2 regions of the Arthrobacter sp. YAF17 genome follow, and region 2 is predicted to be linked to the other one. Evidence: predicted binding sites of a transcription regulator. Region 2 holds the regulator's gene; the other holds the start of a gene.

Region 1 (3,414 bases), on a different contig from region 2:
TACTCGCCGGTGGCTGCGTTCAGGCCGTGGCCTGCGGGCAGGCCGCGGACCTTGTCGACCACAACGCCGGGCTCGAGGCCGGCGTTGAAGGCGATCTGCTTCAGCGGGGCGTCGATGGCGACGCGGACGATGTTCGCACCCGTTGCCTCGTCGCCTGCGAGCTGCAGGTTGGCGAACGCCTTGGCGCCGGCCTGGATCAGGGCAACGCCACCGCCGGCGACGATGCCCTCTTCGACAGCAGCCTTGGCGTTGCGGACAGCGTCCTCAATGCGGTGCTTGCGTTCCTTGAGCTCAACTTCGGTTGCGGCACCGGCCTTGATGACTGCAACGCCGCCGGCCAGCTTGGCCAGGCGTTCCTGCAGCTTCTCGCGGTCGTAATCCGAATCGGAGTTCTCGATCTCGGCGCGGATCTGGGAGACGCGGCCGGCGATCTGGTCAGCGTCGCCTGCACCCTCGACGATGGTGGTCTCGTCCTTGGTGACAACGACCTTGCGGGCGCGGCCCAGGAGTTCGAGTCCGGCGGTCTCCAGCTTGAGTCCGACTTCCTCGGAGATGACCTGGCCACCGGTGAGGATGGCGATGTCCGCGAGCTGCGCCTTACGGCGGTCGCCGAAGCCCGGGGCCTTGACGGCGACGGACTTGAAGGTGCCGCGGATCTTGTTGACGATGAGGGTGGCCAGGGCCTCGCCCTCGATGTCTTCGGCAATGATCAGCAGCGGCTTGGAGGACTGCATGACCTTTTCGAGGACAGCAACCAGTTCCTTGACGTTGGAGATCTTGGAGTTGACGATCAGGATGTACGGATCCTCGAGGACCGTTTCCTGGCGCTCGGCGTCGGTGACGAAGTAGGCGGAGATGTAGCCCTTGTCGAAGCGCATGCCTTCGGTGAGTTCCAGCTCCAGGCCGAAGGTGTTGGACTCCTCGACGGTGATGACACCTTCCTTGCCGACCTTGTCCAGGGCTTCGGCAATCAGGGCGCCAATTTCGTTGTCACCGGCGGAGATGGACGCGGTGGCGGCGATCTCTTCCTTGGTTTCGATTTCCTTGGCGGAGGCCAGGAGCTCGCGGGTGACAGCCTCGACGGCCTTCTCGATGCCGCGCTTGAGGGACAGGGGATCAGCGCCGGCCGCGACGTTGCGCAGGCCTTCCTTGACCAGGGCCTGTGCCAGCACGGTGGCGGTGGTGGTTCCGTCGCCGGCGACGTCGTCCGTCTTCTTGGCAACTTCCTTGACCAGCTCGGCGCCGATCTTCTCGTAAGGATCGTCCAGCTCGATCTCCTTGGCGATGGAAACGCCATCGTTGGTGATCGTGGGGGCGCCCCACTTCTTTTCGAGGACGACGTTGCGTCCACGCGGGCCGAGGGTGACCTTGACGGCGTCGGCGAGGATGTTCAGGCCCCGCTCAAGACCGCGGCGTGCCTCTTCATCAAATGCAATGATCTTGGCCATAACGGCAGTAGTCCTTTCGGGACAGTCGTTAAGAATGAACCTTTGCTGCGGTGCCCGCGACGGACGATCCCTGGCCCGGCGGCCTCTGTATGCCGTTGGGCCCGGGATCTCACCCCAGCCAGGTATTTCTTTCGCTCCTGGATCGGCTGCCTCAACTCCGCAGCCGGGCGAACCGGGCGTCGTTTTAGCAGTCAATACGCGGGAGTGCTAACTCAATAATTAGCACTCCCCCGGGGAGAGTGCAAGCAGTGGCCGCGCAGGATGACCCTCCATTGGCGTGCTGGCGGCTCTCAGGCGCGGCACACTACGCTACGGGCGATTAAGTCCCGCTGCTGCTGGCAGTTTCGTTGCCGCTCATGGTTGCCGTGTTGTCCGGCCCGTAGGTGTAGACAACATAGTTTGCGGAACTGACGTCACCGTTGGAATCGAAGCCGACCGGACCGGATTCGCCGTCGTAGTCGGGGCGTTTGCCTGCCCGGATGGCGTCGGTGCATTCCTGGTAGCTCTTGCACACCGCGGCCTCACCGGCGGGCCCGCCGTTGCCTGACGTCGGGCCCGTCCCGCCCGAGACGGTGATCAGGCTCGCGGCAATGGAGGTGCCGGCGTCGTCCTGCGCTGCGGCCGCCGCGATGGCGGCAAGGTTGACGGCGTCGTAGGTCTCCGCGGCGAACGTCATGTCCTTCAGTCCAGGATCCACGGAAACCAGCTCGCCCTGGAAGTGGGCTGAGGCAAAGGTTCCCGGCAGGATCCCCCGCGCACCGTCGAGGGCGCGGGAACCCAGCCCTGAACCGTACTGGCTCACCGCTCCGTCGCTGAGGATGAGCTTCTTGCCGGCAAGGCCGGCGTTGTTCAGCTCGGCGATGGCACCCTGGGCACCGGCACGGGAGACCAGCACGACGGCGTCGGGGGCCGCTGCCTTCGCTGCAGCAGCAGCCTGCTGCGCCTGTCCCGGGGCGAACCCGGCGACGGTGAGTGGCCCGAGCCCGGCCTGCTTGGCCGCGGCGGCCACCGCGTTGGATACGCCCTTGCCGTAGGCGCCTTCCTCGTACACAACGGCAATGGTTGCAGCGCCGCTGTCCTTGGCTAGCTTGACGAGAACGGGGGCCTGGGCGATGTCGGCCGCCGAGGTGCGGAAGTAGTAGCCGTTGCTCTCGTAGCTGCTGAGCCCGCTGGCGGTGTTCGCGGGGGAAATCATGGCCACCTTGGCGTTGGACAGGACGTCGATGGCGGCGGGCGCCCGGCTGGAGTCCGTCGGACCGATGACGATGTCCGATTTGGCGGCAACGAGTGCCTTGGCCTGCGCTGCGGTGTCTCCGCTGACGGTCGACGGAAGCAACTCCACCGGTTTGCCCTTGTGACCGCCTGCAGCGTTGATTTCCTTGACGGCGAGCTTCGCGGCGGCGAGTTGGGGCGCGTTGAGGAAGTCTTGCGGGCCGGTGTTGTCGAGGATCAGGCCGATCCGCAGGGTCCCGTCGCCGCTGGCGTCGGCTTGCTCGACACGGGCACCGCCCGCCGGACCCAAACATGCCGTGGTGACCAGGGCGGCAACAGCCGCCACGGCCACGGCCCGGCCGCGCCGCAGGCCCACCCTCCGGCGCCCGACCGTGCCGCCGGCAGCCTTCCGGCCGGAAATCGTTGCGGCAGGGTCCTGCGACACGTGCGCTGCGGAGGTGAAGGTCACTAGGCGGGCCGGACGCTTTCGGCCTGCGGGCCCTTTTCGCCTTCGCCGACTTCGAGTTCCACGCGCTGCCCCTCATCCAGGGCGCGGTAGCCCTCGCCCGCTATCGCTGACCAGTGCACAAAGACATCGGCCCCGGAGTCGTCCACGGTGATGAAGCCGTAGCCCTTTTCGGCGTTGAACCATTTGACGGTTCCCAGTGCCATGGTGTCCACACTTTCAGTCGGATTGCGGGCGGCACACCGCGATGTGCGCCGCGGACTGCGGGCGGCAGAATGCACAACACAA
Region 2 (3,414 bases):
GCTTCGCGAAGACCCCGCCGCTCGCTGCGAGCTTCCCTTCGGTGAACTGCTCACCGCGCAGCTTCGCGAGCTGGCGGAGCAGGTCCTCCTGGGCGGCGTCGAGCTTGGCGGGGGTGTCCACCTGAAGGTGGACCTTGAGGTCGCCGCGGCCGTAGCCGCGCAGGTGGGTGACGCCGAGCCCGCGCAGCGTAATGACCTCACCGGACTGGGTGCCCGCCTTGACGTCGATCTCCTGCTGGCCGTCGAAGGTGTCGAGGGTGAGCTCGGTGCCCAGCGCCGCCGCCGTCATGGGGATGTTGAGGCTGGCGTGAAGGTCGTCGCCGTCGCGCACGTACGTGGCGTCGTTGTTGACCCGGATCTCCACGTAGAGGTCGCCGGCGGGGCCGCCGGCAGGGCCGGCCTCGCCCTGGCCGGAGAGCTGGATGCGGGTGCCGGTGGCGACGCCGGCAGGGACCTTGACCGTCAGGGAGCGCCGGCTGCGGATCCGGCCTTGGCCGGCGCATTCGTTGCAGGGGTCCTTGATGACAGTGCCGAAGCCCTCGCAGGAACCGCAGGGCGCTGCGGTCATGACCTGGCCGAGGATGGAACGGACGGCGCGCTGGACCTGGCCGCTGCCGCCGCAGATGTCGCAGCGTTCCGGGTGGCTGCCTTCACGGCAGCATGAGCCCTCACACGTGGGGCAGGTGACAGCCGTGTCGACTTCGAGTTTCTTGTTGACGCCGAACACGGCGTCGCGGAGGTCGATCCGGACGCTGATCAGGGCGTCCTGGCCGCGGCGGACCCGTGAGGCCGGTCCGGCCTGGCCGCCGGCGCCGAAGAAGGTCTCGAAAATGTCCTGGAACGCGAAGCCCTGGCCGGAGTAGCTGCCGCCGCCGAAACCGTTGTCGGTGCCGTTCTCGTTGCCCGTGGTGTCGTAGATCCGGCGCTTCTGCGGATCGGACAGGACCTCGTAGGCGTGCGTGACCGCCTTGAACCGGTCCGAAGCGTCATCCCCGGGGTTCACGTCCGGGTGGAGGGTCCGCGCCAGTTTGCGGTAGGCCTTCTTGATCTCTTCGCCCGTAGCTTCGCGGGAGACTCCAAGAACGTCGTAATGGCTGCTCAAAGTTGTATCTCTTCCTTTTTGTACTGCCGGTGGGGCACTGCCTGTTAGGGGCAAGAAGTCTGGTGTCAGAATGTCTGGACGGGCGCGGTGTGCCGTCCGTCAGGGGCCGAGAATCCTTGAAAGGTAGCGGGCCACCGCACGGACGGCGGCCATGGTGGTGGGATAGTCCATCCGGGTGGGACCCAGCACGCCGACCTTCGCCGTCGCGTCCGGACCGTAACCGGTCGCCACCACGGAGGCCTCGGCGAGCCCCACGTACGGGTTCTCCCGGCCGATGCTGACCGTCACGCCCCGCGGGTCCGCGGCCATGTCGCTCAGCAGGCGGAGCATGACCACCTGTTCCTCGAGGGCTTCCAGTACCGGGCCGATGCTCAGCGGGAAGTCCACGTTGGAGCGGGCGAGGTTGGCGGTTCCGGCCATGACCATGCGCTCCTCGCGGCTGCTCGTGGCCAGCGCCTCGAGGCCGCGGGCCAGTGCCTGGGCTGCGGCGCGCCGCGCGGGCGGGCAACTGCCAACCACGGACTGCAGTGACTGCGGCAACAGGTTCAGCGGCGTCCCGGCGAGGCCGCCGAGGAACCGCGTGCGGAGTTCAGCCAGGGCCTCGTCGCCGAAGTCCTGCCCCACGTCAATGACCCGCTGTTCCACCTTGCCGGTGTCCGCGATCAGCACCATAAGCACCTTGCGGGGCGCCAGCAGGACGAATTCGATGTGCCGGACCTTGGCGCGGCTGAGATGCGGATACTGCACGACGGCGACCTGGTTTGTCAGGTGCGCGAGCAGCCGGACTGTCCGGTCCAGGACATCGTCGAGGTCGTCGGAACCCTCCAGCAGGGCCTGGATGGCGCGGCGTTCTGCCGGTGAGAGCGGCTTCACCGCCGAAATCTGGTCCACGAAGAGCCGGTAGCCCTTGTCGGTGGGGATGCGGCCGGCACTCGTGTGCGGCGCTGTGATGAGGCCCTCATCCTCCAGGGCTGCCATGTCATTGCGGATCGTGGCACTGGATACGCCCAGGTGATGCCGTTCCACAAGGGCTTTCGAGCCGACGGGTTCCCGTGAATGGACGTAGTCCTCCACGATGGCGCGCAGCACTTCGAGTTTGCGTGGTTCGCTCACGCTCCACCTCCCTTCGACTGTCCCGCATCCGGTGCCGCCGTTCGCCGGCCGCACCGCACGCTCTGCTGGCACACGGCATGTTGGTTAGCACTCGACATGCCTAAGTGCTAACCAGTCTAATATGAGTCGCCGCGTTGTTAGCATTGGATTCGCTCCGGGCGTTCTTCCCGGGGCAAGTGTTTTCGGGCACAGCCCGCCATAGCAAACCGATCACAAAGCAGTGTGGAACCGATGTCGTACCAGAACTGGGGCCCCCAGGACCTGTCCGCCCCCGCCAAGGCCCAGCTTCCGGAGGTGCCGGTGGAACGCGGCATGGTCCTCGAAGATGTGCAGTCCGGCTGGGTGGGCGCCGTGACCCGGGTGGAGAAGTCCGGCGGGATGCACGTCGTCGCCCTGGAGGACCGCCGCGGCAAGTCCCGCTCCTTCCGGCTCGGCTTCGGCTTCCTGCTGGACGGACAGCCGATCCGGCTGATGCCGCCCGCACCCCGGGCCGCTGCGGCCGCCGCCGGCAGCAGAACAGCTTCCGGCTCCGTCCGGGTGGCGGGCCAGCGCGCGCAGGTCGCCAAGGCGAGCCGGATCTGGGTGGAAGGCAAGCACGACGCCGAACTCGTCGAGAAGGTCTGGGGTGACGATCTCCGGGTGGAGGGCATCGTCGTCGAACCGCTGCACGGCATCGACGACCTCGCCGGGGCCGTGGCCGCCTTCCGGCCCGGCCCCGGGCGCCGGCTGGGTGTCCTGGTGGACCACCTGGTCCCCGATTCCAAGGAGTCCCGGATCGCCGACGCCGTCATGGCATCGCCCGGGGCGGCCGGCAACGTGCTGATCGTCGGCCACCCCTATGTGGACGTCTGGCAGGCGATCCGGCCCGGTGTGCTGGGGATCGAGAAGTGGCCGGTGATCCCCCGCGGCGTGGATTGGAAGACGGGCATCCTGATGGCTTTCGGCTGGCCGCACAGCACCAAGGAGGACATCGGGCTGGGCTGGCAAAAACTCCTCGGCGCGGTCCGCAGCTACGCCGACCTGGAACCCTCCCTGCTGGGCCGGGTGGAGGAGGTCATCGACTTCCTCACCGTTCCCTGAGGAGCCTGTCCGGGCGCCCCCGCCAGCGGGCCGATCCGCGATTCCGCGCCGAAGCAAGTATTCTTGGAACGGCGGCTGCGCTCCCGGCGCAGCCCTGGCACCCCCAGGCAGCAACGCAC

What was found. The regulator HrcA, encoded in region 2, represses chaperone genes, less so after heat shock. The targets are predictions, from matches to a motif close to TTNGCACTCGNNNNNNNCGAGTGCNAA.
Region 1: the regulator HrcA is predicted to act here: its motif matches at 1,633-1,659, upstream of groL (chaperonin GroEL).

What each region holds. Positions count from the first base shown of each region.
Region 1 is NZ_JBFRDB010000005.1:117,340-120,753, forward strand. It holds gene groL (chaperonin GroEL) at 1-1,448, opposite strand, end outside; gene AB4Y67_RS06450 (ABC transporter substrate-binding protein) at 1,768-3,030, opposite strand; gene AB4Y67_RS06455 (cold-shock protein) at 3,129-3,332, opposite strand.
Region 2 is NZ_JBFRDB010000001.1:452,256-455,669, forward strand. It holds gene dnaJ (molecular chaperone DnaJ) at 1-1,102, opposite strand, end outside; gene hrcA (heat-inducible transcriptional repressor HrcA) at 1,202-2,215, opposite strand; gene AB4Y67_RS02160 (DUF3097 domain-containing protein) at 2,447-3,295, shown strand.